Regions from separate parts of the Streptomyces sp. NPDC001231 genome, predicted to be linked through region 1. Evidence: riboswitches for the same ligand, from Rfam matches in the RefSeq annotation. Region 1 holds a riboswitch; the other holds the start of a gene.
The links. Region 1 has a riboswitch for ZMP and ZTP ahead of ACFY3J_RS05930 (bifunctional 5,10-methylenetetrahydrofolate dehydrogenase/5,10-methenyltetrahydrofolate cyclohydrolase). Riboswitches for the same ligand answer to the same signal wherever they lie in the genome.
Positions count from the first base shown of each region.

Region 2: linked by a shared signal. The riboswitch ahead of ACFY3J_RS35840 (glycine hydroxymethyltransferase) and the one ahead of ACFY3J_RS05930 (bifunctional 5,10-methylenetetrahydrofolate dehydrogenase/5,10-methenyltetrahydrofolate cyclohydrolase) in region 1 are both predicted to bind ZMP and ZTP.

Region 1 covers NZ_JBIAXS010000003.1:304,508-315,329, forward strand. The annotation lists gene ACFY3J_RS05925 (glycosyltransferase) at 1-1,101, opposite strand, end outside; gene ACFY3J_RS05930 (bifunctional 5,10-methylenetetrahydrofolate dehydrogenase/5,10-methenyltetrahydrofolate cyclohydrolase) at 1,202-2,050, opposite strand; ZMP/ZTP riboswitch at 2,071-2,156, opposite strand; gene ACFY3J_RS05935 (nuclear transport factor 2 family protein) at 2,390-2,755, opposite strand; gene ACFY3J_RS05940 (hypothetical protein) at 2,932-3,231, shown strand; gene ACFY3J_RS05945 (S-(hydroxymethyl)mycothiol dehydrogenase) at 3,363-4,448, shown strand; gene ACFY3J_RS05950 (MBL fold metallo-hydrolase) at 4,448-5,077, shown strand; gene ACFY3J_RS05955 (SDR family oxidoreductase) at 5,249-6,163, shown strand; gene ACFY3J_RS05960 (SDR family NAD(P)-dependent oxidoreductase) at 6,310-7,116, shown strand; gene ACFY3J_RS05965 (L,D-transpeptidase family protein) at 7,266-7,961, shown strand; gene ACFY3J_RS05970 (hypothetical protein) at 8,126-8,311, shown strand; gene ACFY3J_RS05975 (S1 family peptidase) at 8,379-9,758, opposite strand; gene ACFY3J_RS05980 (DUF3800 domain-containing protein) at 9,889-10,822, opposite strand, start outside.
Region 2 covers NZ_JBIAXS010000045.1:12,465-23,286, reverse strand. The annotation lists partial or broken gene ACFY3J_RS35845 (hypothetical protein) at 1-686, shown strand, start outside; gene ACFY3J_RS35840 (glycine hydroxymethyltransferase) at 755-2,209, opposite strand; ZMP/ZTP riboswitch at 2,240-2,328, opposite strand; gene rocD (ornithine--oxo-acid transaminase) at 2,442-3,647, shown strand; gene ACFY3J_RS35830 (hypothetical protein) at 3,748-4,602, shown strand; gene ACFY3J_RS35825 (PLP-dependent aminotransferase family protein) at 4,633-6,051, opposite strand; gene ACFY3J_RS35820 (carboxymuconolactone decarboxylase family protein) at 6,099-6,629, shown strand; partial or broken gene ACFY3J_RS35815 (glycine betaine ABC transporter substrate-binding protein) at 6,693-6,926, opposite strand; gene ACFY3J_RS35810 (hypothetical protein) at 7,048-7,191, opposite strand; gene ACFY3J_RS35805 (hypothetical protein) at 7,385-8,296, opposite strand; gene ACFY3J_RS35800 (hypothetical protein) at 8,304-8,660, opposite strand; gene ACFY3J_RS35795 (hypothetical protein) at 8,644-10,374, opposite strand; gene ACFY3J_RS35790 (malate dehydrogenase) at 10,581-10,822, opposite strand, start outside.

The DNA of each region.
Region 1 (10,822 bases):
GAGGTTGTCCGCGGTGAGGCCGCGCAGCGGAACCGAGCAGGGTGCCACGCCGAGGCCGACGAGACGATCGGCCCAGAAGCCCTCGTCGAACTGGACGGGCACGGGCACCGCGGGGACGCCGGCCCGCAGCCCGGCCGCGGTCGTGCCCGCACCGGCGTGGTGCACCACGCCCGCCAGCCGCGGGAACAGGGCCGAGTGCGGGACCTCGCCGATGGTCAGCATGTCCTCGCCGGACGCCTCCAGCCCGGCCCAGCCCCGCTGGACCACACCGCGCAGTCCGGCCCGGCGCAGCGCGCGCACGATGGTGTCGCTGAGCCGCCCGGGGTCGGGCACGGTGGCGCTGCCCAGCCCCACGTAGACCGGCGGAGGGCCCGCGTCGAGGAAGTCCCACAGGCCGTCGGGGAGTTGGGTGTAACGGTCGTACGGCCACCAGTACCCGCACACCTGGAGCCCACTGCGCCAGTCGTGGGGCCTGGGCACCACGAGCGGGCTGAAGCCGTGGTACACCGGCCGGCGCTGCCCCCGGCGGATGCGGCGGCCGGTGCCCGCGCGGGCGGGCGGCAGCCCCAGCCGGGTCCGCACGGCGGGTACGGCCGCCGAGAAGACCCGTTCCACGGCCAGGTTCACTCCATGTCCGGCGAGGCGGTTCGCAGTTCCGCCCCAGTGACCGCCGCCCAGCAGCGGAGGCGCGAACTCCCTTGTGGGGGAGAGGGGTTGCAGATGGGCGCCAATACTGGGCAGGTTCATCGCCTCGGCGATGGCGTGCCCGACCGGCCCGAGCGAGCCGGCGAGCAGCAGTACGTCGCTCTTCTCGGCCGCCGCGATCAGATCGTCCGTCATCCGGGCGATGGCCGCCCGCACCAGCCCCACGGCCCGCAGCACCTTGCCCGTGCCGGAGGCGCTGCGGTGGAGTCCCCGGCCGCGCGAGGACTCCAACTCGGCCCGCGGGTCCACCGGCAGCGGGTGGAAGCCGAGGCCCGAGCCCGCGACCAGCGGTTCGAAGCATCCGTGCGTGACCAGGGTGACCTCGTGACCCGCGAGAGCCAGGCCGTGCCCCAGTCCGGTGAAGGGGGCGACGTCGCCCCGGGATCCCGCCGTCATGATCGCTACGCGCACGACGGTCAGTATGGCCGCGCGGCCGCCCGCCGCCCGTGAACGACCCGAGGGGTGTCGCACCCCTGTTCCGGCCCCGGTACGCCGGTCACACCCCGAGCTGCCGGGCGGCGGCCGTCACGGTCTGCTCCAGCAGTGTGGCGATCGTCATCGGGCCCACCCCACCGGGCACCGGGGTGATCAGCGAGGCCCGCGCCACGGCGGAGTCGAAGTCGACGTCGCCGACGTTGCCCGGGTTGTAGCCCGCGTCGATCACCACGGCGCCGGGCTTGACGTCCTCGCCGCGGATGAGCCGGGGCCGGCCCACCGCGGCGACCACGACGTCCGCCTCACGCACGGCGGCCGGTAGGTCCGCGGTCCGCGAGTGGCAGTACGTCACCGTCGCGTCCCGCGCGAGCAGCAGCATCCCCACGGGCTTGCCGAGGATCGCGCTGCGGCCCACCACGACGGCACGCCGGCCGCGCAGCTCGACGTCGTACGCGTCCAGCAGCCGCAGGATGCCGCCGGGCGTGCAGGACACGAACCCCGGCAGACCGAAGCTCATCGCCGCGAACGAGGCGCAGGTGACCCCGTCGACGTCCTTCTCGGGCGCGATCGCCTCGAACGCGGCCCGCTCGTCGATGTGCTCGCCGACGGGGTGCTGGAGCAGGATGCCGTGCACGGCGGGATCCTTGGACAGCGACCGCAGCGTGTCGACGAGTTCCTCGGTGGTGGTCGCGGCCGGCAGTGCCACATGGCGGGAGTCGATACCGGCCTTGCGGCAGCGGTTCTGCTTCATCCGTACGTAGGTGACGGAGGCGGGGTCCTCACCGACCAGCACCGTCGCCAGACAGGGCGTCGTACCGGTGCGCTCGGTGAGTGCGGCGGCCTTCCGCGCGGTCTCCTCGACGACACGGCGGGCGAGCGCGGTGCCGTCCATCGGACGGGCCTGGGACATGGTCCACTCCTGGGCGTTCGGGGAATTGCCCAGGCGCGCGGCTCACGACTCTGCGTGGGCCGCTCCCCGGTGGTGCTCCACCTCAGCGCCAGTCACGGCCCCGCCTCACCCTAACCGACACGGCCCGCCGCGGTCGAAGGCCGCGCAACGCCGTACGGTCCGGACGCGGCCGCGCCGCCCGCAGCAGCGAGCGGACCAGCGCGGCGGACGCCAGGCGGGACACCGCGGTCGCGGGCCCCGGCCGGCGCGACCGGGCCGAGTGGGGCCGGCCCAGGCCGGCGCGGGCCGAGAAGGTCCAGGTCAGACGGGAGCTGACCTGGAACCTCGCGGCTCTCCTGCCTATTCGTCCCATGCCTGGATCAGTATCTGCTCGGCGATCCTGCCGTCGCGCAACGAGACCATGGACTCCGCGAGGACACGGCCGCCGTCCGCGTACTGGCAGGACTCCACGTACGCCGCATGGTCGCCCTGCACGACGCACTGCTCCAGCCGGTGCGTCATGTCGCGGCCGTAGACGTCCTGGAGCATCGTGGCGATCTCGTCCCGGCCGTGCAGGACCTTGGGGTTGCTGGGCTGGGTGTCGCGGTCCACGATGCGGATCTCCGCGTCGTCCGTGTAGAGCGACAGCAGCGTGTCCGCCGTGTCTCCTTCGATGCCGCGGCGGAGCGTGTCGGTGTCGAAAGCGGGGCTTGCCGAGGTGGACATGACGGGACCTCCTGCAAGGGCCGCGACCCTTGGGAGGGACGGGCCGCGGCGGGCCTCACAGTTCGAGACTCCTCCGCCCCGGCGGGCGCGGCAAGCCCGGTCCGGGCGCTGAGCCTGACGGGTGAGCGCGGCCGCGGGCCCGTGTCCGGGCGGGCCCGGACGGTGTTGCCGAGGGCATGATCCGCACTCGCCGCATCGTCGCCGCCGTCGGACTCGCCGTCTCGGTCACGGGCCTGACCGCGCTGCCCGCGAGCGCCGCGGGCGCCCCGTCCGTCGGCGGGCTCCAGCCCCTCGGCCTGCTCGGCTCGCTCCCCGGGACCGGCGTCCCGGCCGACCACCGGGCCGAACTGCCCACGGTCTGTGAACAGCTCTCCGGGGCCGACCGCGTACGCGATCTCAACCAGGTGGGCCGGCTGAGCCAGGTCACCGGCCTGGTCTCGCCGGTCTTCGGGCCGGTTCCCCCCATCCAGCACTGATCCTCCGCCCCGCGGGCCGGGCCCCCGCGCCCCGCCCGTCCCCGCAGATCAGAGGCCCCTCGGTGTCCCTTACCGATCAGTCGGACGTAGGGTCGGGGGACGTACACCGCTCGACGGAAGGGACCACCACCATGGCGCAGGAAGTGCGCGGCGTGATCGCACCCGGCAAGAACGAACCGGTGCGGGTCGAGACGATCGTCGTGCCGGATCCGGGGCCGGGAGAGGCCGTCGTGCGGATCCAGGCCTGCGGCGTCTGCCACACCGACCTGCACTACAAGCAGGGCGGAATCAACGACGAGTTCCCGTTCCTCCTCGGCCACGAGGCCGCGGGCGTCGTGGAGTCGGTCGGCGACGACGTCACCGACGTCGCGCCCGGGGACTTCGTCATCCTCAACTGGCGGGCCGTGTGCGGCAAGTGCCGTGCCTGTCTGCGCGGGCGGCCCTGGTACTGCTTCGACACCCACAACGCGCGGCAGCGGATGACCCTGACCGACGGCACCGAACTCTCCCCGGCGCTGGGGATCGGCGCGTTCGCCGAGAAGACCCTGGTGGCGGCCGGTCAGTGCACCAAGGTCGACCCGTCGGTCTCCCCGGCGGTGGCCGGGCTGCTGGGCTGCGGCGTGATGGCCGGCATCGGCGCGGCGATCAACACCGGCAACGTCGGCCGCGGCGACTCGGTCGCCGTCATCGGCTGCGGCGGTGTCGGCGACGCGGCGATCGCCGGTGCGTACCTGGCGGGCGCGGCGAAGGTCATCGCCGTCGACATCGACGACCGCAAGCTGGAGACCGCCCGCACCATGGGCGCCACGCACACGGTCAACTCCAAGGAGAACGACCCGGTCGAGGCCATCCGCGAGCTGACCGGCGGCTTCGGCGCCGATGTCGTCATCGAGGCGGTCGGCCGCCCCGAGACGTACCGGCAGGCCTTCTACGCCCGTGACCTGGCAGGCACGGTCGTCCTGGTCGGCGTGCCGACCCCGGAGATGAAGCTGGAACTGCCGCTGCTGGACGTCTTCGGACGCGGCGGGGCGCTGAAGTCGAGCTGGTACGGCGACTGCCTGCCCTCCCGGGACTTCCCGATGCTCATCGACCTGCACCTGCAAGGACGCCTGCCGCTGGACAAGTTCGTCACCGAGACCATCCAACTGGACGAGGTGGAGAAGGCGTTCGAGCGGATGCACCACGGCGACGTGCTGCGCTCGGTGGTGGTGCTCTGATGGCCGCCCGTATCGAACGCCTCGTCACCTCCGGGCAGTTCACGCTCGACGGTGGCACCTGGGACGTCGACAACAACGTGTGGATCGTCGGCGACGACCATGAGGCCGTCGTCATCGACGCCGCCCACGACGCCGAGGCCATCGCCGCCGCGGTCGGCGACCGCCGGCTGACCGCCATCGTGTGCACCCACGCCCACAACGACCACGTCAACGCCGCCCCGGCGCTCGCCGACCTCACCGGCGCGACGATCTGGCTGCACGCCGACGACCTGCCGCTGTGGAAGATGACCCACCCGAACCGGGACCCCGACGAGCACCTGGTCGACGGCCAGGTCATCGAGGCGGCCGGCGCCGACCTGAAGGTCCTGCACACGCCCGGCCACGCCCCGGGCGCGATCTGCCTGTACGACCCCGGACTCGGCGTGGTCTTCACCGGCGACACGCTCTTCCAGGGCGGTCCCGGTGCCACCGGCCGTTCCTACTCCCACTTCCCGACGATCATCGACTCGATCCGCGACCGTCTGCTGACACTGCCGCCCGAGACGAAGGTCCTCACCGGCCACGGCGACGCGACCACCATCGGCGCCGAGGCCCCGCACCTGGAGGAGTGGATCGCCCGCGGGCACTGACGCGGGAGAACCGGGCCGGGAGCCCGGGTGGCGGGCCGCACGAGACCGGAAGGCGCTCGTGCGGCCCGCCCGCGTTTCACCGATTCCCGCGCCGAAAGGCGACAGAAGGTGTCCGGTTTCCCCGGCACTCTCGATGACGGCATCGACGGAAGACGCATCGGGAGGTCGGACATGCCGGGCCCACTGGAAGGCAAGGTCGCGCTGGTCGCGGGGGCGACGCGGGGAGCGGGACGGGGAATCGCGGTGGAGCTCGGCGCGGCCGGCGCCACCGTCTACGTCACCGGACGCACCACCCGCGCCCGCCGCTCGGAGTACGACCGCCCCGAGACCATCGAGGACACCGCCGACCTGGTCACCGAGGCCGGCGGCCACGGCATCGCCGTACCGGCCGACCATCTGGAGCCCGGCCAGGTCCGCGCCCTGGTGGACCGCATCGCGCGCGAGCAGGACCGTCTCGACGTCCTCGTCAACGACATCTGGGGCGCGGAGCACCTCTTCGCGTGGGACACCCCGGTGTGGGAGCACGACCTCGACAAGGGGCTGCGGCTGCTCCGGCTCGCGGTGGAGACACACGCGATCACCAGCCATCACGCCCTGCCACTGCTGCTGCGTCACCCCGGTGGCCTGGTGGTGGAGATGACCGACGGCACCGCCGAGTACAACCGGGACACCTACCGCGTCAACTTCTTCTACGACCTCGCCAAGGCATCCGTCCTGCGCATGGCCTTCGCACTCGGCCACGAACTCGGCCCGCGCGGCGCCACGGCGGTGGCCCTCACCCCCGGCTGGCTGCGCTCGGAGCTGATGCTCGACCACTTCGGGGTCCGGGAGGACAACTGGCGCGAAGCCCTGGACCGCGTCCCGCACTTCGCCATCTCCGAGACCCCGCGCTATGTGGGCCGCGCCGTGGCCGCCCTGGCCGCGGACCCGGACGCGGCCCGCTGGAACGGCCGTTCCCTCTCCAGCGGCGGGCTCGCCCAGGACTACGGCTTCACCGACCTGGACGGCAGCCGCCCCGACGCCTGGCGGTACCTCGTCGAGGTCCAGGACGCCGGCCGGCCCGCCGACCCGACCGGCTACCGCTGACCGGGCCCCGCTCCGACCACGGCGTCGCATCTCCCGGCCCGCCGGCCACGACGTGGACGGGCGTGGGGAGTTGCGGTGGTCGCGGGAGCGACGAGATGCTGCGCGCCGACTGCCCGAGAGGCCCTTCGGGGAAGTAGGTTCGGCGCATGACGGACAGTGGGCGGTTCGACGGACACGGGGTTCTCATCACCGGCGCGGGCCGGGGCATCGGCGCTGCCACCGCGCGCAGGCTGGCCGAGGAGGGGGCCGGGGTCCTGGTCACCGACCTGGACGGGGACGTGGCGGAGCACACGGCGGCGGCGCTGCGTGAGCGCGGACTCACGGCGCGGGCGCACGCGTTGGACGTCGCGGACCGGGACGCGGTCCAGGCGGCCGTGGACCTGGCCGTCCAGGTCTTCGGATCCCTCGACGTCCTGGTCAACTGCGCGGCCCACTGCACGCCCGACACCCCCTTGTTCGAGGACGACCCGGAAGCGGTGTGGGCCCGCGACCTCGACATCACCCTGACCGGTGCCTACCGCTGCTGCCGCGCCGCCCTGCCCCACCTGGCGGCGGGCGGCAGGGGAGCGATCGTCAGCATCGGCTCGGTCAACGGCGTCCAGGACTTCGGCAACCACGGCTACAGCGCGGCGAAGGCGGGGCTGGCCTCGCTCACCCGCACCCTCGCCGGACACGCCGCCTCCCGCGGCGTCCGCGTCAACCTGGTGGTGCCGGGCACGGTCCGCACCTCGGCCTGGGAGGGACGGGAGGCCGAACTCGACCGCGTCCGCGGCCTGTACCCGCTGGGCCGGGTCGGCGAACCGGAGGACATCGCCGCCGCGGTGGCCTTCCTCGCCTCCCGCGACGCGGCCTGGATCACCGGCACCACCCTGACCGTCGACGGCGGCCTCACCGCGGTCAACACCGCTTTCCGCGCGGCCGTTCAGGAGGAGCGGGAGGAGGGGGACACCTGAGCGGGCCCGGACCCGGACCCGGACCCGGCCTCGACCGCCGGGCGCGTGTCACCGTTTCGTCTCGGCACGCGCCGCTTTGCAACCGATGTGCCCCGCCACGGGTCTAGGTGTCGGGAAGTGCCGGAACGCACCTAGGGGGCAAGGCCGTTATGAGGGACATCGGCAGGCGGGGAGTGGTCGTACTGGGCGTCACGGGACTGGTGGCGCCGCTCACGCTCGCGCTCGGTACCGCACCGGCGCAGGCGGCGAGTTGCACGACGCAGGCGGGGCCGTACCAGAAGCAGGTGGAGAAGTTCCTCGGGCGGCCGGTCGACGGACGGCAGTCGGCCGCCGACTGCAAGGCCATCCGGGCCTTCCAGAACAAGCACGGCATCACGCCGAACATCGGCTACGCGGGTTCCGTCACCTGGGGCGTGATGAACCTCATGAACAAGCAGAAGGCCGTCGGCAAGAAGCCCAACAAGAGCGGCAAGTGCCCGGTCAACAAGGGCCGCATAGCCTGTGTCGACCTCACCCTCCAGCTCAGCTGGATCCAGGACGGCAGCCGGCTCGTCTACGGGCCGGTGCCGGTGCGCACGGGACGCAAGGGGTACACGACCCGCACCGGCCTGAAGAAGATCTACTGGCGGGACATCGACCACGTCTCGACCGTCTACAACGTGCCGATGCCCTACAGTCAGTTCTTCGACGGCGGGCAGGCCTTCCACTCCGTCGGCCTGAGCATGTGGAACCCGCCGGGTTCGCACGGCTGCGTCAACATGACGACGAAGGACGCCAAGAAGTACTGGTCGCTGCTGAAGAAGGGCGACGACGTGTTCGTCTACGGGCGCAAGCCGGGCACCTGACGGCACGGGCACGGGCCGACGGCACAGGTACGGGCCGACGCCGCGGCCCGTCGGTCGAGTGTGAACTCACGACGGTGACCTGCCGAATTGACGTGATGAGTGACACGGTCCGATATGTCTGTATCGCTCGTACTTATTCACAGCGCCTTCACGTCGGGCGGCATATGCTTCACGGCATGTCCACCAGTGTTGAACCCGTCTCCGAGCGATCGGCCGCGGAGGTCAACGAGGAGATCCGGGCGCTGTGGCGCAGGTCGGGCGGGATACTGACCACCGAGCAGCGCGAGGAGTACCAGCGCCTGGTGATGGAGTGGGCCGCGGCCGCCCCGCACTCCGACAGGGCGGCCTGAGCCGGCTCCGACCTCTCCTTCCTACCTCCGTCTTCGGTCCGGCCGTCGCCGCCGTCCGTGCTTTCCGTCAGTTCCATGTCGCCGAGTAGTACCTCTGGTAGGCCTTGCGGTCCCGTTCCGCGCGGATCCAGCGGGTGGCCACCAGGGCGATCAGACTGCCCCCCATGATCAGGAGACCGGGGCCGACGTTTTCGGGGTCGGAGAGCCGGGAGAGCGGCGTGGTCCCGTCGGCGCTGCCGGCCACCGGCGCCGAGGAGCCGGGGGAGGCCGCGCCGGGGGCGATGGCGCTGTGGGTGGCCGGGGCGGACGGCTCCGCGCTCTGCCCGGTGTCCTGCCGCGCGTCGGACACGATCAGCCGCACGTCGAGCGCCGACAGCGCCTTGGTGACCGGCTGGAAGAACGTCGTACCGCCCCTTGTGCAGTCGCCGCTGCCGCCCGAGGTCACCCCCAGGGCGATCCCCTCGGAGAACAGCGGACCGCCGCTGTCGCCCGGCTCGGCGCACACCGTGGTCCGGATGAGACCGGTGACGGTGCCCTCGGGGTAGTTCACCGTCGCGTCCAGGCCGGTCACCTCGCCGTCGCGCAGCCCGCTCGTGCTGCCGCTGCGGAACACCCGCTGCCCCACGGCCGGATCGCCCGCCCTCGTGATCCGTACGCCGTTGCCGCCGCCGATCGCCACCACGTCGGCGCCCTGGCCCGCGCTGCCGGAGTCGTACCGCACCAGCGAGAAGTCGCCGCCCGGGAAGGACCCGGCGACCGTCCTGCCGAGCTGCCGGTCGCCCTGGCCGTCGGCGAACCAGAGGGAACCGGTGGGCCCGCAGTGGCCAGCGGTGAGGATGAAGTCGGTCCGCCCGTCGGTCACGTTGAAACCCGCCGAGCAGCGCCCGTCGGTCGACAGGATGGGCTGCGCCCCGTTGAGACGGGTGGTGAAGGCGCCCTCGGTGCGCTCCATGCGCACAAAGCCGCCGATCCTGCCGGCGACCTCGGTCATCCGGGCCCAGTCGGCGGCGGAGACCGTGCTGTCGCCCTCGACCGTCACCCGGTTGGCGCGGTAGTCCAACGTCCAGGCCGTGCCGGCCACCCGGGGCGCCGCGCGCAGTGCCGCGGTGGCCGCCTTCAGCTCGTTCATGCTGTGCCGCACGATCTTCGCCTCGGTGCCCGCCCGCCGCACCTCCGCCGCCGCCCGCTCGTCGGTCACGGCGACCACCGGGCGCCCGTCGGAGCCGATCCAGCTGCCCGCCGTGCGCGAGGTGCCGAGCCGGGCCACCAGGTCGGCGCCGGACGGGCCGGATGTGCCGGCCGGCCCCGCGGAGCCGCGCGCGGCCAAGGTGCCGGGAGGCTCGCTCGCCATCGCCGCCTGCGCGACCATCGCTCCTCCCAGTAGGAGTCCCGCGACGGCCGTCAGCCGTGTCACCCGCCGGACGACCCGTCGTCGTGCGTGCCCCATGCATGGCTCCCGAACCCGAACGCGCGGTCTCAACACCGCGGGGCGCTACGGTCGTTGAGCGCCCTTCCTCCATACGTGGCGCGGCACTGCCGTGTTCAGCGCTCGGATGATCTTCTTCGGGCGCGCCCGCTCAACAGGGGAGCCGCGCCCCCGAGCCGGCCCGCGCCTCCCGGCCGGGGCCGTCCGGGAGCGGGCCGAGGCGGGCCCAGCTCGGGGCGTCTCCCCAGACGGAGGAGATACCGACGTAGGGGCGCAGCAGCGCGGTGAGCACCGGGTCGCCGCGGCCGTTCAGCTCGTCGGAGGCGAGCTTGCGGGCGACGCCGGCGAGGAAGTCGGCGAGCTGCACCCGCGGGTCCAGCCGCGAGTGGACGAGTTCCACACCGTCCAGGACCACGCCCCGCTGCCGGGCCGTCCGCAGGAGCCAGTCGACGCGGTCGGGAGTGAGCATGTTCTGCCGGTCGTGCACGAGCCGCACGGCGGTTCGCGGCGCGCTCCACAGCGCGGCCGTCCGCAGGATCGCGGGCAGCAGCGGGTTGAGCGCGGGGATCAGGGGCGGGCCGGCGGTGACCCGGGCCCGGTAGGCCTCGGCGCGCTCCCGGCTGCCGGCCAGCCGCTCCAGAACCGCCGCGGCCGGTTCGGGAACCTCCACACGCCGCAGTTCCTCGACATGGGCGAAGAAGCCGTCCACCGGGTCCACGGGCTCCGCGTCGCTCCTGACCCGCAGCAGCCGGTTGGCCGCCCGCAGGAACCGCCGCCATCCGTCCGCGCCGAAGGCCTCCTGCCCCGCGCCGTACAGGGCCTCGGCCCCGGCCGCGTCCCCGCGCAGCAGGTCCAGGGCGCGGTCCACCACGAAGAACGCCTTCTCGGTGAGGTCCACCCGGGCGTGCCCGTACAGCGGCCCGGCAGGGGAGAGCACCCACTCCAGTACCGCCCGGTGCTTCTCCCGCAGCAGATGGCCGGCCTTGTACTCCTCCGCGGGCGAGCGGATCCGGTTCCGTATCTCCCGCACGCACCCGGCGGCGGACTCCACCGGCAGCAGCACGCTGGCGTGCGCGAAGACGTCG
Region 2 (10,822 bases), on a different contig from region 1:
GGCGGGCGCTCGGCGCCATGGCTGATCTCGGTGCTGCCGGTGACGGTGGTCGGAGTGGGGGTGCTGCTGTGCGGGGTGCCGCCGGTCGCGGCGGCCTCGGACGGGGGCGGTGCGCCGCGTGCGCCCGATGTGGCCCTGGTCGTCGCGGGCGGCTCGGGGCGGACCCGGGCGTTGCACCTGGGCGATCGCGACTTCGCCCTGCTCCGGGAGTTGCTGCGCCCGGCGTACACGGGGACGGAGCCGGTGCCGGACACCTGGGCGCGGGGGCGGCATCCAGGGGTGCGGGTGACCGTGGTGTGGGGGCTGACCGGGGTCGGGGGATGGCCGGTGACGAGCAGGCCGCCGGGAGGGGATGTGGCCGTGGAGCGGCAGGATCAGGTGATCGTGGCGGAGGACGGCACACCGTGGGTGCGCTCGGACCTGGCCCCGGACGTGGAGGACGACGACATCCGCTGGCACCGGGCGCCGCGGGACCTGTACGAACGGCTGGCCCCCACGGGGCTGCTGGACGACACGGACGGTGCGCCGTCCGGCAGCACTCCGGGCGGCCGGGGTGAACACTTGTGGTGGGCGGCCGGCGGGCTGGCCGCGGGGCCGGCGGCACGCTGCTGATATGCCGCGCGGCGGCCCGGCGCGGTGCCGGGCCGCCGCGGGAGGAACCACGTCAGGAGCTGATCGACCTGTGAGCCATGTGCCCTGCGAGTCCTACGAGCCCTGCGAGCCCTGTGCCGTGTGAGTCCCGTGCGGGGACGGGTCAGCCGAGGTCGATCTCCGGGTAGAGGGGGAAGCCCGCCACGAGGTCCGTGGCCCGGTGGGAGATCTCGTCCGCGATCTTCGGGTCGAGGACGTGCTGGGCCTTGGACGGGGTGCCCTTGCCGGTGGTGCCGGGCTCGGTGGCCGTCAGGACGCGGTCGATCAGGCCGGCGACCTCGTCCATCTCGGCGATGCCCAGACCACGGGTGGTCAGCGCGGGGGTGCCGATGCGGATGCCGGAGGTGTACCAGGCGCCGTTGGGGTCGGCCGGGATCGCGTTGCGGTTGGTGACGATGCCGGACTCGAGCAGGGCGGCCTCGGCCTGACGGCCGGTGAGGCCGTAGGAGGAGGCGACGTCGATCAGGTTGAGGTGGTTGTCGGTGCCGCCGGTGACGAGGGTGGCACCGCGGCGCGTCAGGCCCTCGGCCAGGGCGCGGGAGTTGTCGACGATGCGCTGGGCGTAGTCCTGGAAGGAGGGCTGCCGGGCCTCGGCCAGGGCGACCGCCTTGGCGGCCATGACGTGCGGAAGGGGGCCGCCGAGGACCATCGGGCAGCCCCGGTCGACCTGGTCCTTGAGGGAGTCGTCGCACAGGACCATGCCGCCGCGGGGGCCGCGCAGGGACTTGTGGGTGGTGGTGGTGACGATCTGCGCGTGCGGGACCGGGTCGAAGTCGCCGGTGAGAACCTTGCCGGCGACCAGGCCCGCGAAGTGGGCCATGTCGACCATGAGCGTGGCGCCTACCTCGTCGGCGATCTCGCGCATGATGCGGAAGTTCACCAGGCGCGGGTAGGCGGAGTAGCCGGCGACGATGATCAGCGGCTTGAACTCGCGGGCGGAGGCGCGCAGGGCCTCGTAGTCGAGGAGGCCGGTGGCCGGGTCGGTGCCGTAGGAGCGCTGATCGAACATCTTTCCGGAGATGTTCGGGCGGAAGCCGTGGGTGAGGTGTCCGCCGGCGTCCAGGGACATGCCGAGCATGCGCTGGTTGCCGAAGGCCTGGCGCAGTTCGGCCCAGTCCGCCTCGGAGAGGTCGTTGACCTGGCGGACCCCGGCCTTCTCCAGTGCGGGGGCCTCCACGCGCTGGGCGAGGACGGCCCAGAAGGCGACGAGGTTGGCGTCGATGCCGGAGTGCGGCTGGACGTAGGCGTGACGGGCGCCGAAGAGTTCCTTGGCGTGCTCGGCGGCCAACGACTCGACGGTGTCGACGTTGCGGCAGCCGGCGTAGAAGCGGCGGCCGATGGTGCCCTCGGCGTACTTGTCGCTGAACCAGTTGCCCATGGCCAGCAGGGTGGCCGGGGAGGCGTAGTTCTCGGAGGCGATCAGCTTGAGCATCTCGCGCTGGTCGGCGACCTCCTGGCCGATGGCGTCGGCCACGCGCGGCTCGACGGCGCGGATCACGTCGAGGGCGGCGCGGAAGGCGGTGGACTCGTTGGACAGGGGCGCGGTGTTCTCAGGCATCGGGACCTCCGGACGTGGCGTCGACGTTCACGTTACGGCCCAGGCGCACGGCACACTTTCCGCTCGGGCCGCTCCCTGATGGTCGGTCCCATCCCAGCGCGCCAGTCACGGCCCGTCGTCAGCCTACCGGGCGCACCCCACGGCGCAGTTCCCGCGTCCGCCATGCGAGCGAGGATAGGAAGGAGGACAACCTCCCCTTCCCGGGAGGCGACCCTCGTCCTCGGGAGCCGCCGTGACCGCCACGGAAGACCTCATCGCCACCGCCGACGCCCACAGCGCATACATCTACCACCCGCTGCCCGTGGTGATCGCCACGGCGGAGGGCGCGTGGATGACGGACGTGGAGGGCCGCCGGTACCTCGATCTGCTGGCCGGCTACTCGGCGCTGAACTTCGGGCACCGCAACCGGCGGCTGATCGAGGCGGCCAAGGCGCAGATGGAGCGGGTGACACTGACCTCGCGGGCCTTCCACCACGACCGGTTCGCGGCGTTCTGCGAACAGCTGGCGGAGCTGTGCGGCATGGAGTCGGTACTGCCGATGAACACGGGCACCGAGGCGGTGGAGACGGCGGTGAAGACGGCCCGGAAGTGGGGCTACCGGGTCAAGGGCGTGCCCGCGGAGATGGCGAAGATCGTGGTCGCGGGCAACAACTTCCACGGCCGGACGACGACGGTCATCAGCTTCTCCACCGACCCGCAGGCCAGGGCGGACTTCGGGCCGTACACGCCGGGTTTCGAGATCGTGCCGTACGGGGACCTCACGGCGATGCGGTCGGCGATGACGGAGAACACGGTCGCCGTGCTGCTGGAGCCGATCCAGGGCGAGGCGGGGGTGCTGGTGCCGCCGGCCGGTTATCTGCCGGCGGTGCGGGAGCTGACACGGGAGCGGAACGTGTTGTTCGTCGCCGACGAGATCCAGTCGGGGCTCGGGCGCACCGGCCGTACCTTCGCGTGCGAGCACGAGGGGGTGGTGCCGGATGTGTACGTGCTCGGGAAGGCGCTGGGCGGCGGGATCGTGCCGGTGTCGGCGGTGGTGTCCTCGCGGGAGGTGCTCGGCGTGTTCCGGCCGGGCGAGCACGGGTCGACGTTCGGCGGGAACCCTTTGGCGTGCGCGGTGGCGCTGGAGGTGATCGCGATCCTGCGCTCGGGCGAGTTCCAGGCACGGGCCGCGGAGCTGGGCGAGCATCTGCACCGCGAGCTGGAGCGGCTGGCCGACACGGGCCGGGTGCGGGCGGTGCGCGGACGCGGGCTGTGGGCGGGCGTGGACGTCGACCGTTCGCTGGGTACCGGGCGGGAGGTCGCCCGGAAGCTGATGGACCGGGGCGTCCTGGTGAAGGACACCCACACCTCGACGATCCGGATCGCCCCGCCGCTGGTGATCGGCGAGGAGGACCTGGACTGGGGACTGTCCCAGCTGCGGGCGGTGCTCGGCGCGTAGCGGGGTGACTCGGAGCCCGGCCGGAGCGGGTGGTGCGTGCGGCCGGATCGGGCGGCGCGCGGATCCACCGCTCCCCTAGAGTCGCTTCGTGCTCTTCGGAATGGTGTGCGCGCTCGGTGCGGCGGTGTGTTTCGGCACGGCGACGGTGCTCCAGGCCATCGCCGCGCGCGCCGCGGCGGACACCGGCGGGGGCGGGGACGCGGCGCTGCTGCTGCGCGCGGTGCGGCAGTGGCGGTACCTGGCGGGCCTGGGCCTGGACGGCCTCGGGTTCCTGCTCCAGATCGCGGCCCTGCGCTCACTGCCGATCTACGTGGTCGGCGCGGCCCTCGCCGCCAGCCTCGCGGTGACGGCGGTGACCGCGTCCCGGCTGCTGCGGGTGCGGCTGAGCGCGGTGGAGTGGTCGGCGGTGGGCGTCGTCTGCGCCGGTCTGGCCATGCTGGGGCTGGCCTCGGGCACGGAGGGCCGCGAGGACGGCTCGGCGGCGCTGAAGTGGGCGATGCTCGGGGCGGCGCTGGCCGTGCTGCTGCTCGGAGCGGTCGCCGGCCGCCTGCCCGAACGCGTCCGTGCCCTGCTGCTGGGCCTGGGCGCGGGCTTCGGGTTCGGCGTGGTCGAGGTGTCGGTGCGGCTGATCGACTCGCTCGCCCCGTCGGCGCTGTTCACCAACCCGGCGGCCTACGCCCTGCTCCTCGGCGGGGGAGCCGCCTTCCTGCTGCTGACCTCGGCCCTCCAGCGCGGTTCGGTGACCACGGCCACCGCGGGCATGGTCATCGGCGAGACGATCGGCCCCGCGGCGATCGGGGTGGTGTGGCTGGGCGACCGCACCCGCGAGGGCCTGGCCTGGCTCGCGGTGCTCGGCTTCGCGGTGGCGGTGGCGGGCGCCCTGGCTCTGGCGCGGTTCAGGGAGGCGCCGGCCGAGGAAGGACCGGTCGAGAAGGTGCCTGCCGAGGAGGGGTGATCACCGCCCGACGGGCCGCCCGGCGGGCCGTCAGGGCAGCACCCGGCACAGGGCGTCCAGGGCCGCCGCCCACGCGTGGTCCGGCGGGGTGCCGTAGCCGACGACCAGGGCGTCCAACGGTGCCACGGCGGCCTGCTCGTGGTGGAAGCGGGACAGTCCGTGGAGGGCGAGGCCCTGCCAGGCGGCCGCCTGGACCACCGCGGCTTCGGTGCCGGGCGGCAGGCGCAGCACGGCGTGCAGTCCGGCGGCGATGCCGGTGGGGCGGACGTCGGGCGCGCGGGTGGCGAGGGCCTCGACCAGGGTGTCGCGGCGGCGGCGGTAGCGAAGGCGGGCCGAGCGCACATGGCGGTCGTAGGCGCCGGAGGTGATGAACTCCGCGAGCGTCAACTGGTCGAACACCCCGCAGGTGTCGGAGGGCCCCTTGGCGGCCGTGGCCTCCGCCATGAGGGAGGGGGGCAGCGCCATCCAGGCCAGGCGCAGGCCGGGGGCCAGGGACTTGCTCGCCGTGCCCAGGTAGACCACGCAGTCGGGGTCCAGTCCCTGGAGCGCGCCGACGGGCTGGCGGTCGTAGCGGAACTCGCCGTCGTAGTCGTCCTCCAGGATCAGGCCGCCGGTGCGCCGGGCCCAGTCCGTCACGGCCGCGCGCCGGTCGGGGTGCAGGGGCACGCCCATCGGGAACTGGTGGGCGGGGGTGAGCAGGACCGCTCCGGGGCCGCTCAGTTCGCCGGTGACCGTGCCGAGTTCGTCGAAGGGCAGGGGAAGGGTGCGCAGGCCCGCGCGGGTCAGGAGGTCCCAGTGCACGTCGAGGCCGTACGACTCGACGGCGACCGTGGTGACGCCGCGGGCCCGCAGCACCGTGCCGAGGATCCGCAGTCCGTGTGAGAAGCCCGCGCACACCAGCAGGTGGTCGGGGTCGGTGCGGACGCCCCGGACCCGGGCGAGATGGCCGGCCAGCGCGGTGCGCAGTTCGGGCCGGCCGCGCGGGTCGCCGTAGCCGAGGGCGTGGTGGGGGGCGGCGGCCAGGGCACGGCGGGCGGCCTTGAGCCACTGGGTGCGGGGGAAGGAGGCGAGGTCCGGGGTGCCGGGGACGAGATCGTGGACGGGGCGGGGGCGTTCGCGCGGGTGGCGTGCCGCGCCGGTCTGCCGGACGTCCGCGCTCGGCGACGGCCCGAACGGCGAGGCGGGTGCCCCCATGGCCACGCGTGTGCCCGAGCCCTGGCGGGCGGTGAGCCAGCCCTCGGCGACCAGGTCGGCGTAGGCATCGGCGACCGTGTTGCGGGCGATGCCCAGGTCGGCGGCGAGGGTCCGGGAGGAGGGCAGCCGGGTTCCAGGGGCCAGACGGCCGGTGCGGACCGCCTCGCGCAGGGCGTCGGTGAGGCCGCGGCGCACACCGGGACCGGCCGGTTCCAGATGCAGGTCGACGCCCAGAGTGGCCCATGATTCCGCCATGGAAATGGACCATACTCCTGGGCTGCTTCGCTCATAGGGTCGGGCGTATGGCTACGACGACGAACACCGGCGAACACACGGACACCACCGAAGGCGCCCCCGCGTACGCACCCGAGCACGAGCCCCGTATGCAGTGGGCCAAGCACGCCCCCGAGGTCTACAAGGCGATGGTCCGGCTGGACGCGGCCGCGGGACAGGGCCTGGAACCGCGGCTGCGCGAGCTGGTCAAGATCCGGGCCTCGCAGCTGAACCACTGCGCGTTCTGCCTGGACATGCACACCAAGGACGCGCTCGCGGCCGGCGAGAGCGTGGAGCGGATCGTGCAGCTCGGTGCCTGGGAGGAGTCGCGGCACTTCTACACGGAGAAGGAGCTCGCTGCGATCGAGCTGACCGAGGCCATCACGGTCCTCACCGACGGCTTCGTGCCGGACGAGGTGTACGAGAGGGCGGCCGCGCACTTCGAGGAGGCCGAGCTGGCCCACTTGATCGCCTCGATCACGGTGATCAACGCCTGGAACCGGTTCGGTGTGACGGCCCGCGCGGTCCCGGGCCACTACACGCCGGGGCAGTACAAGTGACGACCCCGGTCCAGGGTCCGGCCGGGCCCCTGGACCGGGAGGCCCGGCGGGCCCCGTCCGCGCTCAGGGCAGCCACGCCTTCCATGTGGACCGGTGGCCGTCCACCCACTTCTTCGCCGCCTCGGCCGGGGTGAGCTTCCGGTCGGCGATCATCAAGGAGACCTGGTTCTGGTCCTCGGTGGTCCACTTGAACTTCTTCAGGAAGGCGGCCGCCGCGCCGCCGGACCGGGCGAAGTCGGCGTTGAGGTACTTGCGCAGCGCCGTGTGCGGGTGGGCGCAGGCGACCTTGGCCGCGTCCTCTTGGCGAGATACGTCGGCTTCCGCGGCGACGAGGTCGGCGAAGTAGCGGAAGGCACCCTGAAGGCACCCTCGCCGCCGTCGAAGGTACGGCGGCGGCCTCAACGGCCACGTCCGCGTCCTATTCGTCACCCTCCGCGACCACGGCGAACGGAGCCGCGTCCGCGGGGTCGAGGATCTCGCGTGTCGCGCCGCCGATCGCCTCGCGCCACTCCCCGCCCGCGTGGATAGTGCCGCGCGCACCATGTCCCGCACTGTCCGCCATGATCGGTACGGCCTTCCGCTCCTGCTCAGTTGACCTGCGTCACGTCGCGCCCTGCGCAGGGGGAGTGAGCGGGCACCTGCCCCCTTCCTCGAGGTCCATGCCCTACCGATGACCGGACATGCTCCGAGTCACGGAAGTCGGGGAAATTGCTGGACAAAAAGGAAGACGCGCGGGTGTCGGGAGCGGCGGTGGATCAGTCTGCGCAGGTGGCGGAGGACGGACAGAACCAGTCCAGCGCCGCGCTGAGGACCTCCTGCTCGTCGTCGCGGCCGTCGGATTCGGGGCCGTAGGACGCGAGCGCGTACAGCCTGCCGTCGGCGGCCCGGAAGCGTTCGTCCACGACGTGCCAGGTGCCGATGTCCGGTTCGCCCCTGAGGGAGTCGGCCAGGTACTCCAGCCGGGAGCCGGTGAAGTCGCCGCTGTCCAGGTTCACCCGGGACAGCGTCCGGAAGCCCGGGGGCTTGGGCACGTCCGCGGACAGGTACAGGTCGAACGACTCGTCCGGGGAGGACTCCTGCACCTCGTACACCTGGAGCCGGTGACGGCCCGTGGAATCACGGTAGTTGACGACGTCCATCCCGTACTGGGAGCTCACGGTGGACCGCTGGTGCTGCCAGCCGTCGGGCACGGCGATGCGGAAGCCCTCCGGGTCGTCGTAGGCGGTGTAGCCGGCCGGAAGCTCGTCGGCCGACGGGGACGGCGTCCCGGTGTCCGGTTCCGGTGAGGCGTACGTGCTCGGGGGCGGTGCGGACGTGGCCGGGGTACCGCTCGTCGTGGCGGCCACCCGGTCGCCGCCGTGCCCTCCGCCGCCGGGACCGAGGGTCACCACCAGGGCGACGGCGACACCCACGGCGGCGGCCGAGCCGATCACCGCCACGGCGGTGCGGCGGCTGTGCCCACCGGGCACGGCCGGCGGCGCCGACGGGGCCGCCACGGGCCATGGGCCGGTGGGCGCGTCGGCGTCGGGATCACGGACCTCGCCCGGCGGCCATGCCGGTGTGTGCGCCGGACGGGCGGGCGGTGGCGGGGTCGCCCGCGCCACCTCCGCGGTGCCGTCCTCCCAGCGCTGGGTCTCCTCGTTCCAGTGACGCTGTCCCCCGTTCATCGCGCTCTCACTGCCCCAGCAGTCCCGCCACGGCACCCGCGGAGGCGAGGACGTTCAGCAGGGACTGGGAGTCGGCGAGCAGCCCGCGCAGCCGCTCACGCCGGGACGGGCCGGCCTGGCCGGTGGTGGTGATCTCCTCCTCCGTACCGGCGAGTTCGGCGTCCAGCGCGGCGGTCTGCTCGGTGCCGCGCACCCGGGTCAGATCGGCGCGCAGCTCGCGCACCGCGGCCAGCAGTTGCTCGGTGACCTCGTCGCGCTGCGGTCCCGTGCCGTGATGGCCGACCGCGCTGGCATGGCTGCCGATGGCGAAAGTGCTGCCCGAGACGTTCCCCATGGATACGTTCGGCTCATGCCGGTCGGTCATCGCTGCCCGTTCCCTTCCGCGGCTCGGGGCCGCTGCTCGCGGTCGCGTGCGAACCGACGGCGAAGGTGGAGCCCTCCACCGAGTCGATGTTCACACCGCCGTTGCTGATGTTGACGATCTTCTGGACGAACTCGCCGGTCTGGTATCCGGCGTCGGCGAGCGCGGCGCGCACGCCGTGCGCGATCCGGTCCTGGATCGTGCGCAGGTAGCGGTCGACATCCATCTGCTGGAACAGCGACCCGTCCGGCGCGGACCCCAGCTCACGCACCGACAGGGCGGGGCCCTCCGGCAGCGCGCCGGCGTTGCCGGCCGTCAGCAGCCGCCAGTCGAACCGGATCATCCGTCCCAGGTCGAACAGGGCGATGCCCAGGGACACCGGTACCCGTGGCACGGCATAGGCGGCCTTGCCCAGCAGGCTGTTGCGGTTGTAGCGGTGAGCGGTGCGGTCGGCGTCCTTGAACTCCAGCCGCACCGGGTTCAGTACGTGCGGGGCGACCTCCAGCATGAGCATCCGGCCCTGGGTGTGCACGCGGACGAAGACGCTGACGATCAGCTCCCCCTCCCAGCCGCCGACCCGCACGCACAGGAAGTGCCGCCGTTTCTCGGCGCCTTCCTCGGCCGCACGCATCCGGTGGTTCTCGAAGGCCTGCGGATCGTACGGGGCGTCCTCACGGCGCAGCATCCCCTCGACGGGCAGGAAGACGCACTCGTCGATCTCGAGCCGGCGCAGTCGGTCGCGCACGGGGTACGCGGCGGTCGTCGCCGATTCGCGGAGCTGTTCCAGCAGCGGGCGGACGGTCTCCAGGACCGCCCGGTTGCTCAGCGGGCGCTGCTTCTTCATGCCGTCGGGGCGCAGTTCGACGGCGAGCACCCAGGTGTCGTGCGCGGTTCCGGCCCCGCAGAACGGGCGGGCCTCGTGGTACATGACCAACTGCTGGTGCTGTTCCGCGCGGACGCGCCCGACCAGCCGCCGGAACCGTCCGCCCTCGGCCCGGAGGGCCGGATCGCTCGCGGCGTCCGGGAAACGCCGAGGGGAGAGTTCCGCCGTCAACGCCCGGGTGACCTGGCTGCGCCGGGCGGCGAGACAGAGGGCGATCAGCGCGAGGACAGTGATCGAGAACCATGCCTCCCGAGGGCCGATCGTCCCGTCCGTGAACAGGTCGGACAGGTTGGTCGGTGAGCCGCTCGACGTCCCGTACTCGCTGTAGTACGACGACGTGCCCGAGGAGGAGTGGCCACCACCGGAGAACGCGGCGATCAAGGTCAGCAGGAGGAGCCAGGCCAGACCGATACGGCTGTACCACCGCAGGAACCAGGCCGGTACGCGCCGGTACAGCGGCGGGTGGTCGCTCTTGCCCCCGATCAGGTTGGCGACGGCCAGTTGGACGCCCAGGACGAGGAAGAGCAGCAGCCAGTACCCGGTCAGCGCGGCGCCCGCCACCCACAGCCCGAGGAGGGCTCCGTCCCAGGCCAGTTCCAGACGTCGCGCACGCAGGGCGTGGGCCAGGACCCGTGCGGCGTCGAAGCCGAACGAAGGAGCACACAGGCGCTGCTCGTTGACGTACAGCTCGTCGATGACCCGGTCCCGGTATTCGCTGTCCAGGTAGGTGCCCGCGCACAGCAGCCGGGTGGCCTCACTGGCGTACGGCGGCACGGGCGGGGTCGCGTCCGGAGGCCTCGACTGCTGTTGCTGCGGCACGGATACGGTGCTCACGCGACTCCCCCGAGGTGTGAACGGTCCCCAGTTCAAGGAACTGACGAACCATCAGCATAGGGGTGCGGAAAGCCGTGCGGGAAGCGATTTGTCAAGAGGGCCCCTCGGGCCCCGACCGCAGGAGGCGCCGGCGTACGCGGGCACCGAACGCGCGGGCCCCGCTCCGGCCGGAACCGGAACGGGGCCTCGCGGACAGGCGCGGTGGCTCAGATGAGGCCGAGCGAGCGGACCGCCTCGCGCTCCTCCGCCAGCTCCTTGACGGAGGCGTCGATGCGAGTGCGGGAGAAGTCGTTGATCTCCAGGCCCTGGACGATCTCGTACGAGCCGTCCTTGCAGGTGACCGGGAAGGAGGAGATCAGGCCCTCGGGAACGCCGTAGGAGCCGTCCGACGGGATGCCCATGGAGGCCCAGTCGCCGTCGGCGGTGCCGTTGACCCAGGTGTGGACGT